Regions from separate parts of the Pandoraea faecigallinarum genome, predicted to be linked through region 1. Evidence: predicted binding sites of a transcription regulator. Region 1 holds the regulator's gene; each other region holds the start of a gene.
What was found. Region 1 encodes LexA, which represses DNA repair genes until DNA is damaged. Its sites were predicted from a motif close to ACTGTATNNNNATACAGT; they were not measured.
Positions count from the first base shown of each region.

Region 2: the regulator LexA is predicted to act here: its motif matches at 2,549-2,566, upstream of recA (recombinase RecA).
Region 3: the regulator LexA is predicted to act here: its motif matches at 1,447-1,464, upstream of AB870_RS01540 (ATP-dependent helicase).

Region 1 is NZ_CP011807.3:2,139,950-2,144,726, reverse strand. It holds gene AB870_RS09635 (sulfate ABC transporter substrate-binding protein) at 1-691, opposite strand, end outside; gene AB870_RS09630 (TetR/AcrR family transcriptional regulator) at 827-1,465, opposite strand; gene lexA (transcriptional repressor LexA) at 1,693-2,346, shown strand; gene AB870_RS09620 (hypothetical protein) at 2,554-2,979, shown strand; gene AB870_RS09615 (enoyl-CoA hydratase/isomerase family protein) at 3,145-4,257, opposite strand; gene typA (translational GTPase TypA) at 4,443-4,777, opposite strand, start outside.
Region 2 is NZ_CP011807.3:4,404,637-4,409,413, reverse strand. It holds gene AB870_RS19370 (sensor histidine kinase) at 10-1,596, opposite strand; gene AB870_RS19365 (response regulator transcription factor) at 1,730-2,419, opposite strand; gene recA (recombinase RecA) at 2,622-3,686, shown strand; gene recX (recombination regulator RecX) at 3,845-4,390, shown strand; gene AB870_RS19350 (DUF2889 domain-containing protein) at 4,701-4,777, shown strand, end outside.
Region 3 is NZ_CP011807.3:351,712-356,488, forward strand. It holds gene AB870_RS01530 (hypothetical protein) at 1-203, opposite strand, end outside; gene AB870_RS01535 (DUF72 domain-containing protein) at 377-1,372, opposite strand; gene AB870_RS01540 (ATP-dependent helicase) at 1,495-3,579, shown strand; gene AB870_RS01545 (GNAT family N-acetyltransferase) at 3,566-4,063, shown strand; gene AB870_RS01550 (bestrophin-like domain) at 4,248-4,777, shown strand, end outside.

The DNA of each region.
Region 1 (4,777 bases):
ACAGCAGCGCTTCGTTTTCCCATGCAATCAGCACGTCGCCGATGCCGCGCTCCACGAACGTGGTGGTCGCGCCGCGCGCTCCCGAGTCCAGCACACCGACGTTCTTGTAGATCGCCTTGACGAAGTCCTGCGCTTTCTGCTCGTTACCGCCCGGCTGCTTGAGCGCGTAGAGCCATGCGGCAAGGTAGTTCCAACGGGCGCCGGCCGACGTTTTCGGGTTCGGCGTCACGACGCTGATGCCTGGCTTGGCGAGATCGTTCCAGTCCTTGATGCCCTTCGGGTTGCCCTTGCGCACCAGCAACACGATGGTCGACGTGTACGGCGTGGCGTTGTCGGGCAAACGCTTCTGCCAGTCCTTGTTCACGAGACCGGCGGCGGCAAGTTCATCGATGTCGGCCGAAATGCCGAGCGTGACGACATCCGCGGGCGCGCCGTCGAGCACGGTGCGGGCCTGCTTGCCCGAGCCGCCATGCGAGGCCTTGACCGTGACGGTGTCGCCGGAAACCTGCTTGTAGTGCGCCTCGAAGGCCTTGTTGTAGTCGGCGTACAGCTCGCGCGTCGGGTCGTACGACACGTTGAGCAGCGACAGACTCGCCGCATGCGCCTGAATCGTCATGCCGGCAGCCAGCGCCAGACCGCCCAGCGCGACTGCCAGCTTCTTAGCTTTCCATCCCCGTGCTGCTTTGTTCATGACTTGCACTCCTTGTTTGCTTCTCGTGTGTAGGAGGCCAGTCTATGATCCCGTCTAAATAATTAAAAATAATATTTTCGCTTTTGTTTATGCCGGAATAAGGATTAGAGAAATTATGCTGATACGCACCGGCCCTCAGACGTAAGGGGAGCCTGCCAACGCGGCGTTCAGCCCCGTCGCTCCCTGATCCACGAGGCTCAGGAAGGCTTGTCGCGCGGCGGCGGAGTCCTGCGTTTGGCGAAAAGTCCGATGGGCATGAAGGAACGCAACGGTCCAGGCCGCCAGGAGCATGGCGGCCGCCAGTTGAGCCTGCACGTCGCCCGGCGGCCGTCCCGCGCTTTCGGCAAGCGCCTGGGCCACCCCATCGGCCAGTTCGTCCCGGATCGCCCGGGCGCGAGCCATGAGCGTCTCGCTGCCCTCGATGGTGCGCACGAATTCCTGGCTTTGCGCCGAAAAATCGACGAACGGGTTGCCTTGTTCGACAAGCCGATGCGCCAGCAAACGCAACGCCTCGACCGGAGAAACGCCCGGCGCCCGCTCCCGAATGGCCGCACGCAGCATCTCTCGACCCTCTTCGTCGCGGTCGAAGAACATGTCTTCCTTACGCGGGAAATGGTTGAACACGGTCATCCGGCCGACGTCGGCCGCTGCCGCAATCTGGTCCACCGTCACATGATCGAAACCGTGTTCGTGGAAAAGCCGCGTGGCCGCGTTGGAAATCCCCTGCCGGGTGGCCAGACGTTTGCGTGATCTCAGATCGGTTGGCGTTGACATGTCGTTCCCGATGACCCAGTTAACCTGTACTTAGTACATATTCATGTGAACAGACCGGCGCGTACATGCTTTGAAGTTTAATGAGCCTTTCGCCGGGCTTTCCCTCATTCGGCGCGATGGGCAGGCCGGCCCCGTACGGCGGCCCTGTCATGGCGATCAAGTTTCGCTTGCCTTTTTGCAAACACTGTACAAAAATACAGCCACCTGTGCTTCCATACAGTGATGCCATGATCAAACTTACCGCCCGTCAACAGCAGGTCTACGAACTGGTTCAGCAAGCGATCGAGCGCACCGGCTTTCCGCCGACGCGCGCGGAAATCGCCGCCGAACTGGGCTTCTCTTCCGCCAACGCTGCCGAGGAGCATTTGCGTGCGCTGGCGCGCAAAGGGGTGATCGAACTGGCCGCCGGTCAATCGCGTGGCATCCGCCTCAAGCGCCTGGACGAAGCGGGCGGTTCTCACCAGTTCACGCTGCCGCACATGGGTCTCATGCAATTGTCGTTGCCACTCGTGGGGCGCGTCGCCGCCGGTAGTCCGATCCTGGCGCAGGAACATATCGAACGTAACTTCCAGTGCGACCCGAACATGTTCGCGCGCCAACCCGATTACCTGCTGAAGGTGCGCGGGATGTCGATGCGCGATGCCGGCATTCTCGACGGCGATCTGCTCGCCGTGCAGAAAGCGGCGGATGCACGTGAAGGCCAGATCGTCGTGGCCCGTATCGGCGACGACGTGACGGTTAAACGGTTTCACCGTGTCAAGGGTGGCGTCGAGCTGATCGCCGAAAACCCCGACTTCGAGAACATCAATGTCGACGAAGGCAGCGGTGATTTTGCGCTGGAAGGTATTGCGGTCGGCCTGATCCGCAACAACGATCTATGAAGGACCTATGAGCGATCGTTGATCGTTCGGCGCGAATGAAGGGCGCTGCGCAACATCGCACTCCGCCCCACTCCCTGAAGATTTGCATTTCCGACTGCGCCGGGCTGGGTCCGGCGCCCGTACCCTGCTGCGCCCGCGATTCGTGAGAGCGATGCGAAACGCAGTGGGTCACGTCCCTCCGACCCGCATTGGAAGAAGGATCGCATCATGGCTCGACTCTTTGGTTTGCTGCGTACGTCCCTCGGTCAACCCCGCGTGAGTGCCTCTTCGCAAACGCGCCTGTCGGCGGTCTACGGTCTGTCGGCCCTGTCCGGCCCGTTCGCATCGGCGCCCGCCGTCGCTCGCTCGTACACCGTGCCGGCGCGCACTCGCACGACCGCCCTGCCGCGCACCATCGCGGCTGCCATGGCATCGGCCACGCGTCGCGCCTGTCCCGCCGGTCAGACTGTCAAAGCGTCGCGTAACGTGCGCGAGCAGCAAGCGCGTCGCGACAACGTTCATGAATTGCAGGACAGTCACGACGTGCGCATCTATCGCGATATGTCGCATATCGTGATGGTCGGCACCTTCGCGGACATCTGTCGCAAGCTCGATCAGGCCGTTGGTGAACAGTTCTGTCAGGCGGCGGTGTGACAGCGTAGCAACGTAACGACACAACGACCGCTCGGACTACTTGATTCGTTCGCGGCATCCGAGGCATTCGAAGCCATCGCCCACCGTGTCATGGCGGGCGATGGGGCGCATTCGGCAATATGACGGTTCGTGCGTCGTTAAGACTACGGCACCGAACAATGCGACTTATTCGCCCAGATCTCGCAGCGGATGGTTCGCGCCACGACGTTCGCCATCGAAAAACCGCGCGACATCTTCCGGTGTCACGGCTTCGATCGTCGAATGCTGCCAGCGCGGATGGTGGTCCTTGTCGATCACCATCGCGCGGATGCCCTCCACACCTTCCGCCCCCGTGCGGCCATCGAGATTGAAGACGCTGCGCATCATCAGCCATTCTTCGCGCAACTCATCCGCCAGCGACAACTTGCGCGCACGACGCACTTGCTCCAGCGACACGCACACCATGAGCGCCGAACGCTTGGTGCGCAGCAGATCCTCTGTCTCCTGCGCCCATCCGGAATACTCGCATCGTGGTTCGGCCTTCAACGCCCTGAGGATGGCAGGCATATCGGCCAAACCGAAATGCTCGTCGATCACGCTGCGCAACGGTGCCAGCTTGCCCGGTGCGAGTCCCGCAGGCGGCAGGCTTTCGCGACAGAAGGTGCGCGCGGCGTCGAGTACTGCCTCACTGTCGCTCCAGTCGCCCGCCGCGAGATGCTCGCAAAGCGCGGGCAGCGATGCGCGCGGGAGCACCACGTCCGCCAGACCGATTTCGCACGCATCGACTGCGCCGAACACAATACCCGTCGTGCCGAGATACTCGCCGAGGTGTCCAGCAAGATTGGCGAGGAAGAACCCACCGCCAACATCGGGGAACAAGCCGATCGCCGTCTCAGGCATCGCCATACGCGTCGCTTCCGTCACGATGCGCAGCGCGGCCCCCTGCGAAATTCCCATGCCGCCGCCCATCACCACGCCGTCCATCAGCGCGATGTAAGGTTTCGGGTACGACGCAATGGCGTAGTTCAGTTTGTACTCGTCGGTGAAGAAATCCATGATGTCCGTACGACCGGCGCTGATGGCCTCATGGAAATAGCGAATGTCGCCACCGGCGCACAACCCCTTCTCACCGGCGCCCTGAAGCACGACACCGAGCACGTTCGGATCGTCTCGCCAATCGGCAAGTGCGGCCGCCATCGCACGAATCATGTCGTGCGACAAGGCATTGAGCGCCTTCGGGCGATTCAGGGTGACGAAGCCGATGCGGCCGCGAATCTCGGTACAGAGGAAATCGGTCATGTCTGGCGAGTGCTCCAGAAACGTCAACGCGTTGGGGGAAATGAAGGCGTTGGAGATGGACGGGCGGCGGCAAGGCCGCATCAAAAGCAAAAAAGCCGGCGCAAAGGCACCGGCTTTTCTTCCAACAATCTGGCATTGCGACGCGACAGACCCGAGTCCGCCACGCCGCCCTGTCATCGCCGGCTTTACTTCTCTTCGCGCGAAGCGCGCTTGCGCTCGTGTTCGAGGAGGTGGCGCTTGCGCAGACGAATCGTCTGCGGCGTGACTTCGACCAGTTCGTCGTCGTCGATGAATTCCACCGCGTATTCCAGGCTCAATGCGATCGGCGGCACCAGACGCACGGCTTCGTCGGTACCCGACGCACGCACGTTCGTGAGTTGCTTGCCCTTGATCGGGTTGACCACGAGGTCGTTGTCACGGCTATGAATACCGATGATCATGCCTTCGTAAAGGGCGTCGCCCGGCTTCACAAACATGCGACCGCGATCTTGCAGCTTCCAGAGTGCGTAGGCCACGGCAT
Region 2 (4,777 bases), 2.3 Mb from region 1:
GTGATTCCGTCACGCATGAGGGTTTTCGATAGGCACCTCGGCGAGCGGTAACGTCACACGAATGAGGGTGCCGGTTGCTTCGGGGTGCTGCGCGTCGACGTGATCGAGCACGCTGACATCGCCGCGATGAATCTGCACGATCTCGCGCACGATGGCCAGACCCAGCCCGCTGCCGTCGCTGTCGCTGCCGAGAATGCGATAGAAGCGCTCGAACACGCGTGGTCGTTCCGGGACAGGAATGCCGGGACCGGTGTCCTCCACTTCGAGATGGACGAAACCGTCGGAGGCCTCATGGCGCAAGCGCACGGTCACCTTGCCGCCAGCGGGCGTGTAACGGATCGCGTTGTCGATGAGGTTGTTGAGCAACTCGCGCAGCATTACCGGCTGACCGGACAGGTGCACCGGGAACGGCGGCTCTTCGAAGCCGAGATCGATCCGCTTCGCGAACGCGGCCTGAAACCAGTCCTGCATGGCGCTGCGGGCCAGCAGGCTGAGATTCAGAGGGGTGAACGCGGCAGCGTCGTTCGCGCTGTTTTCCGCACGCGCCAGTGCGAGCAACTGATTGACCAGACGGGCGGCCTGTTCGGAACTGACGGCGATCTGCGAGAGCGAGCGGCGCAATTCGTCGGGCGAGGTCTGACGCAGTGCGAGTTCGGCCTGCATGCGCAACCCGGCAAGCGGCGTCTTCAGTTGATGTGCGGCGTCGGCGATGAAGCGCTGCTGGAGTTTCATGTTCTGTTCGAGACGTCCGAGCAGATCGTTCAACGAATTGACGAGCGGTGCGATTTCCGGCGGCGCCTGACGCGCTTCGAGCGGCGACAGATCGTCCGGGCGACGGGCGCGGATGTGTTCCTGCAACGCATGCAGCGGGGCAAGGCCGCGTGACAGGCCGAACCACACGAGCACGATGGCCAGTGGCAAGATCACGAACTGCGGCAGGATCACGCCCTTGATGATCTCGTTCGCCAACTGGCTGCGCTTGTCGAGCGTCTCCGCAACCTGCACGAGCGCCATGCTGCCCGGCGGTTCCATGCGCGGCAGATCGACATAAGTGAACGCCACGCGAATGTCGTTGCCGCCCACTGTCTCGTCCCGGAACTGGACGACGCCCGGTTGCGGCCGGTCGTCTTCATGAGGCAACGGCAGTTCGGCCGTGCCGCCCACGAGTTCTCCCTTCGCGCCAAGCACCTGAAAGTAGACGTTGTCGGTGGCATCGGCGCGCAGCAGGTCGCGCGCGGGCATCGGCAGTGTGAGGGTGACCTGTCCGCGATCCGAGTGAACTTGCTGGGCGAGGACGTAAGTATTCGTTTCCAGCGCCCGGTCGAACGGCCCGTTGGCGATCGACTTTGCGACGAGATACGTCACGGCAATGCTCATTGGCCAAAGCAGCAGCAACGGCGCGAGCATCCAGTCGAGAATCTCGCCGAACAGCGAGCGTGGCGGAGGCTCCGCTTCGCGCTCCAGCGGCGCGCCGAAGCCGGGGCGTACGAAGGGATCGGCGTAGGGGTCGAGCGGATCGGCGGCGTCTGCGGCAGGGGCAGAGGCGTGCGGGTCCGCAGGCGTGGTGCGATGGGGATGACGAAAGCTCAGACGCATCGGATGTGAGGTCTAAAGAAACTGAGGCGACTGAGGTGGCGGGGCACGCCGGGCGCCGGCCGACGTCGCAACAGGCGGCCGAAGGGCGCGGTTCGTCGCGGTGATGTGGAACGCCCCGTCTGCGCCTGCACGATCAGGCGGCGTTGGCGGGCGCCGCTGCGGGCTTCTCCAGACAATACCCCAGGCCGCGGATCGTAGCGATGCGTACGCCGCTCGGCTCGATCTTCTTGCGAAGCCGGTGCATGTAGACCTCGATGGCGTTGTTGCTCACCTCCTCGCCCCAACCGCACAAATGATCGACCAATTGCTCCTTCGAGACGAGTCTGCCGGTACGCAGCAGCAGGACTTCGAGCAATTCGAGTTCGCGCGCGGACAGGTCGAGCATCTGCTCATGGATGTAAGCGGTGCGTCCGACCTGATCGAAACTCAGCGGACCGTGGCGGATGACTGTCGAGCCGCCGCCCGCGCCGCGCCGGGTCAGCGCCCGTACACGCGCTTCGAGCTCGGCAAGCGCGAAGGGCTTGGCCATATAGTCGTCAGCACCGAGATCGAGACCCTTTACGCGGGCGTCGACGCTGTCGGATGCCGTCAGGATCAGTACGGGCAAATGGGAATTGCGGGCGCGCAGCCGGCGCAGCACTTCGTGACCGGGCAGGCGAGGCAGACCAAGGTCGAGAATCAGCAGGTCGAACGTCTGGGCGGAGAGAGCGGAGTCCGCTTCGAGCCCCGTCTTCACGTGATCGACGGCGTAGCCCCCCTGACGCAGCGAGCGGGTCAGGGCGTCGGCCAGAATGCTGTCATCCTCTGCGATGAGAATTCGCATGGGCGTGATAGGCTTGTGTAGGCACCGGCGCCTGACGGCAACGGTGTGTCTCCTGTGATGTTGCGGCGCGTGGTTCGCGGCTTTTTTTGTCGTTTCGGCGCTTTCGGACAACAGGCACTTGCAAAGAGCACTGGTTTTTTATACAGTACCGGCAGTCACGCCTCACTCGAGCCGTCTCGCTCATCATATCAAAGGACGATTCATGGAAGAAAGCAAGAAAGGGTCTGCCAATCTGTCGGCCGAGAAAGGCAAGGCGCTCGCCGCCGCCCTCGCGCAGATCGAGAAGCAATTCGGCAAGGGCTCGATCATGCGTCTGGGCGACGGCGAGGTCGAAGCGGACATCCAGGTCGTCTCCACGGGCTCTCTGGGTCTGGACATCGCGCTTGGCGTCGGTGGTCTGCCGCGCGGTCGTGTGATCGAGATCTACGGTCCGGAATCGTCGGGTAAGACCACGCTCACGCTGCAAGTCGTGGCGGAAATGCAGAAGATCGGCGGTACCTGCGCGTTCATCGACGCGGAGCACGCCCTCGACGTTGGCTACGCCAGCAAGCTCGGCGTTTCGGTGCCGGACCTGCTGATCTCGCAGCCGGACACGGGCGAGCAGGCCCTGGAAATTGCCGACGCACTGGTGCGCTCGGGGTCGATCGACCTCATCATCATCGACTCGGTTGCGGCGCTGGTGCCGAAGGCCGAAATCGAAGGCGAAATGGGCGACTCGCTGCCGGGGCTGCAAGCGCGTCTGATGTCTCAGGCACTGCGCAAGCTGACGGGCACGATCAAACGTACGAACTGCACGGTGATCTTCATCAACCAGATCCGTATGAAGATCGGCGTGATGTTCGGCAACCCGGAGACGACGACCGGCGGTAACGCGCTGAAGTTCTACTCATCGGTGCGTCTGGACATCCGTCGTATCGGTTCGATCAAGAAGGGCGACGAGGTGGTCGGTAACGAAACCCGCGTCAAGGTTGTGAAGAACAAGGTGTCGCCGCCGTTCCGCGAAGCGATTTTCGATATCCTTTACGGTCAGGGGATTTCGCGCGAAGGCGAAATCATCGATCTGGGCGTCAATGCGAAGATCGTTGAGAAGGCTGGCGCCTGGTACAGCTACAACGGCGAGAAGATCGGCCAGGGTAAGGACAACGCGCGCGAGTTCCTGCGCGAAAATCCGGACATCGCCCACGAAATCGAGAACAAGGTGCGTGCATCGCTGGGGGTGACGGCGATCAACGAAACCGGTGAGATCGAAGAAGACGACGAGGCTTAATCGCCCGAGTTGTCGAAACGGCAGCGCGAAGCTTTACGGCCTCGCGCTGCCGTTTTTGCTTTGTTACCTGGTTTCTCAATTGGCTACGTCGTGGCCTCAGCGCCAGCGTTTGTTTATCTCGCTCTGTGAATGGCCGCCGATGGCGCTACGATGAACTCATGATCAGTCGTCGTCCTCCCCGCGACCCGAATGCGCCGCCGCCCCCGCCGGGGGACGAGGCCGTTGCGGTCAAAAAATCTCGCAAGCCCGCGCCGAGTCTGAAAGGCCGTGCGTTGTCCTATCTCGCGCGTCGCGAGTACAGTCGCGCGGAACTGCGTCGCAAGCTTACGCCGTACGTGGATGCCGGGGACCCCGAAGCACTGGATCGCGTGCTCGATACCCTTGAACAGGAACGCTGGCTGTCGAACTCGCGGTTCGCGGACAGTGTGGTGAACCGTCGCGCGTCGCGCATGGGCACAACACGCATTGTCGGCGAGCTCAAACAACATCAGGTCGACGCGGAGACCGTCGCCGCGATTTCGGAGCAACTGCGCGAGACCGAACTGGCGCGCGCCCGTGCCGTCTGGCAGAAGAAGTTCGGCGAAGTCGCCACGACCCCGGAAGCGCGTGCCAAACAGATGCGCTTTCTGGCGGCTCGTGGCTTCTCGCGTACCGTTATCAGCAAAATCGTGCGGGGCGCCGACGAATTTTCGGACGATTGCTGACGTACGCCCCTGCAAATTCGTCATGGACGGGCGTCCATTTATCCACGAGCCGCTAACGGCACGCCTTGTCGTGTAACCTGCACCGATGCTGGCGTGACACAGCGATGGAACTCACGTGACGCGTCACGCCTCGCTTATCGCCTTTTGGCGTCGCACCATGCACGCCGGCGGTGGCGGGATTTTGATAACCCGACCGGTGGGTCGGGTTATTGCGCCTTATGCAGCGGGCTTCTGCTGCGCTGCGGCAGACGGCGCTGTCGCCTATGCTAGAATCAAGGTCTTTCTGCGTTCATGCATTGCACACTTCCGCATGCCGCTCTCCGCGCCTGCCTCTCGTACCTTGCGTCACCGTCGCACGATCGCTGTTGAAGCGTATTCGCGCGAGGA
Region 3 (4,777 bases), 1.8 Mb from region 1:
ATCTTCCTGTCGTCGTGACGCACCCGGAACGGCCACCTCACCTTCGCGCCGCTAAGCTCGAAACCCTTGAGCACGAGATACTCCAGCGCCTTGCCTGCATCCCAGCCCGGTGTCGAACATTGCTTGACGTCGCGCCACAATCCTTCGACGTCCGTCCATCCGTAGCGCCTCACCCGTTCGATGTATTCCCTGTCTGCGACCATGCAGTCCTCCGTGAATCCGAGGTCGATTCTAGGGGCGCCGTCGAGGGAAAAACGACAACCGGCCGATTTATCGGAATCTGCCGATGGGGTTGGGATTTTCGTCCGAACGCGCAGGAAAAAACGTCACGCGCCTTCGTCTCTCTTCGCGTTTACGCAGATCGTCGACGTCGTTGCTACCGTCCGAGGCGCGCCAGTTCGGCCAGCGCGCGTTGAAACGCCGAGGCGTTCTTCATACCCTGATCTTCATGATTGGTATTGAACAGCACATGCGTGTCGTCGACGCGTGCGGCAATCCGTTCGACGCGCGCTGAGATGTCGATCAGCTCGCTCGCACTGTACTCGTAGACGAAGCGCCCCGACGAAGCCGACGAAGCCGACGAAGCCGACGAAGCCGACGAAGCCGACAAAGCGGCAGAAGCGGCAGAAGCGGCAATGCCGCGACGGTTCCACACCGCACCGTTGCGACCGTGCAGCCGGACGACACAAAGATCGTCGCGCGTCGTGGCCCAGACCGCGGGCACCGTGTTGTCGAAGCCCGACGGGCTGTCGACGATGGTGTGCGCGGCCCCTGTCTCGCGCAACATCGCAAGAGTGGCGGCTTCGCGTGAGGGGGTGTCGAACCAGCTACGGTGACGAAACTCGACGGCGTGCCGCTCGCCCGCGACTCGACGGGCCGTCTCGAACACGAGGGCGCGCCCGGCGCGGTCGTTTTGCACGCGTGGCGAAAACTGAAAATGGATGGCCGTCAGCTGGCCGCTCTGACGCAGCGGTTCGATCGCTTCGAGGTAGCGGCGCCAGAGTTCGTCGCGCAATTCGGCAGGGATGTCGCCCGGTGCGATTTGGGTCGCTCGTCTTGACAGCGGATCGTTCGGCGAGCCCATGGCCCGGGCGATGTCCGGAGGGAGCGCATCGAGCGGTGTCGTGTGGCCGGTGAACGCGCGAAACGCCTTGATGTGAAAACGAAACGATGGGGGCGTGCGTTGCGTCCATCGCCAGGCGACCGTGGCATCCGGCAGCCGATAGTAGCTGCTGTCGACCTCGACCACCTCGAACTTCGACGCGTAGTGACGCAGGCGTGCCTCCGGGGTGGCGACACCTGGCGGATAAAAGCGCCCGCACGCGATGAGCGTTGGGTCGGTCCAGGACGATGTGCCAGTGCGGATCGTCATCGGGGTGAGGGGGCAGGCAAGGGGATGCGTCTTAAATTCGCGAGAAGCTCGATGGGCGCCGAACCCATCGTTATAATGTATGAATATACAGTACTCGTAGAGCGTACCCGCCGCAAATTCGCATGTCAGAACAGCCGTCCGCCCCCGCCCGCGATCCATGGGCCGAACTCAACGACCGCCAGCGCGAAGCGGTCGACTATGGCGTGGGCGACGACGGCGCGCCAGGCGGCCCGCTGCTCGTGATCGCCGGGGCGGGGTCGGGCAAGACGAGCACGCTCGCGCACCGGGTCGCCAACCTGATCGTGCGCGGGGCCGATCCCAACCGTATCCTGCTGCTGACGTTCTCACGGCGCGCCGCCGGGGAAATGGAACGACGTGTGGGGGCGGTGTTGCAAAAAGTGTTGGGGCTCGCGTCGGCGCAACCGCCATCGCTCCCCTGGGCGGGCACGTTTCACGCGATTGGCGCCCGCCTGTTGCGTGAGTTCGCACCGCGCATCGGTCTGTCGGAGGCATTCACCATCCACGACCGCAGCGATGCCGAAGATCTGCTCGGGCTGGTGCGCCACGATCTCGGTTTCTCGGCCACGCAATCGCGTTTTCCCCTGAAGGGCACGTGTCTGTCGATCTACTCGCGCGTGGTGAACAGTCAGGCGCCGCTTGCCGAAGTGCTCGCCAGACACTTCCCGTGGTGTGCGCAATGGGAAGCGCAGCTCAAGCAACTCTTCGGCGGATATGTCGACGCCAAACAGTCGCAGCATGTCCTCGACTACGACGATCTGCTGCTGTATTGGGCGGAGACGATGGGGGCGCCGGAACTCGCGCGCGAACTCGACGCCCGCTTCGATCATGTCCTCGTCGACGAGTATCAGGACACGAACCGCCTTCAGGCACAGATTCTGCTGTCGATGAAGCCCAACGGGCGAGGCCTGACGGTCGTGGGCGACGACGCGCAATCGATCTACGCCTTTCGTGCGGCCACGATCCGCAACATTCTCGACTTTCCGGGGCAGTTCGCCGAGCCGGCGCACGTGGTCACGCTGGAGCGCAACTATCGTTCGACGCAGCCGATTCTCGATGCGTCCAATGCCGTGATTGCCGAGTCGAACGAGCGCTACGCCAAGGCGTTGTGGACGGACCGGCAGTCGGCTCGGCTACCGCAACTCGTGAACGTGAGCGACGAGTCGGGGCAGGCGCGCTGGGTCGCCGACCAGGTGCTCGCGCAACGCGAGACCGGTACGCGGCTCACGCAGCAAGCGGTCTTGTTCCGCACCGGCAGCCATAGCGCCGCGCTCGAATTGGAACTGACGCGCCGCAACATTCCGTTCGTGAAATTCGGCGGATTGAAGTTTCTCGAAGCGGCGCACGTGAAGGACATGCTGTCGATCTTGCGGTGGGCGCACAACCCGGCGAGCCGCCTGTCCGGGTTTCGTGTCGCGCAGTTGATTCCCGGCATCGGCCCGGTGAGTGCCACGCGACTGCTCGACGCGATGTCCGCGTCCACAACGCCGGCGCGGGAACTGGCGGCGTTCAAGCCACCGGCCGCGGCGGCCACCGAATGGCAGGCGTTCGTCGAAGTGTTCATGGTGCTGCACGACACGCGCCTCGCGTGGCCGGCGGACGTCGATCTCGCGCTGCGCTGGTATTCGCCACGACTCACCCAACGGTTCGACGACGCTGCCGTGCGCCAGGCCGATCTCGAACAACTCGCGCGCATTGCCAACACGTACGGTTCTCGCGAACAGTTCCTGACCGAGTTGACACTCGATCCTCCCGACGCCACCAGCGCCCAGTCCGGCCCGCCATTGCTCGACGAGGATTATCTGATCCTGTCGACGATCCACAGCGCGAAGGGGCAGGAGTGGCATTCGGTGTATGTGCTCAACGTGGTGGACGGCTGCATTCCGTCGGATATGAGCACGGGGGACGACGAAGATATCGAGGAGGAACGGCGGTTGCTCTACGTTGCCATGACGCGTGCAAAGGAGTCGTTGCAACTGGTCGTGCCGCAGCGGTTCTACGTCCATCAGCAAACGGGCATGGGCGATCGCCACGTGTACGGCACCCGTAGCCGCTTCGTCCCGGACAGGATGCTGCCGCTGTACGATATCTTCCCCAAGCCGCGAGAGGACGACGCGCCGCGCGGGCCGGTGGGAGATGTCACGGTGCATATCGATGTGGCCCGGAGGCTTCGCAATGCGTGGTCCTGAGATCGTGCTGCGCGACGCGCGTGCATCGGACGTCGACGCGCTGACACAACTTCTGATGCAGACCTATCACACGACGTGGGAGCCCATGCTGCGCCCGGAAGTCGCAGCGACGTTCGCAACGGGCGAGCGCACATGCGCGTACGTGCGGGCGCACTGGCATGAAGTGACGGTCGCCGTGCTGCATAACGTGGACCCGAACGCAGATGGCGATGTCGCCGGTATGGTGCACGTGATCGGCGATTTCGTCGACGCCTTGCATGTAGCGCCATCGCGCCAGCGACTCGGCATCGGGGCGCGCTTGCTCGCGCATGCCGAAGCGCAGATGCGCGCACGCGGTCACCGTCTCGCGCGCCTTGAAACCGATACGTTCAACGTGCAAAGCCGCGCTTTCTACGTCCGCAATGGCTACACCGAAGTTGCGACGTACCCCGACGAAGCGTGGGACAGCGGCCTCACCACGGTGCTGCTCACCAAACCGCTCTGAGACCGTCCGGTCATCGGGGTCTTTCGTCACGTTTGCGTTGTCAGGGGCGGAAATTTTCCAAAGTTGCCGTCTTTCGTGCATCGGGTATAGTCGCCGCATCGGCGGCGAGGCATGGCATATGTGGCGTCGCGACGACAGCCAAAGCGAACCGGGAGAGACGCGAATGCAGGGGTTGGTGGATCGGATGACGTTGTTGCCTACGGGCGTACTGCTCGTCGGCATGGCGATCGGAACGGCGGCGTTCGCCGTTTTCGTCGCCTGGCTGGCGCGCATCTGGCTGTTCGACCGGCTGGCGGACCCCAGCGAGGTGCGCGGCACCGTTGCCGACGTGGTCCACGGCAGCCTGCTCGCGTTCATCGTCTTCGTGCTGGCGCATGTGCTCACGGACGTGCGCGCCAACCTCGGTCATGCCGACGATCAGGCGCTGCATGAGGCGTCGGTGGTTCGACGGCTCGACCGCGAACTGAAAGCCGTCGGCGATGCCGATGCGCAGTCCGCACGCGTGCTGCTGCGCAACTATGTGAGTTCGGCCGTCACGGACGAGTGGAAGACGCTGAGCACCGCCGATCCCGATCTGTCGCCGAATACCGAAGCGGCGCTCACGGCGTTCGTCAGTGCGACGCGGCACGTGGTGGCGCGTCACGAAGACAGCGCCAGTTCGATCCGCACGCTGCTCGACCGGCTGGAGGAATCGCGGCAAGGACGCTTCGAGAA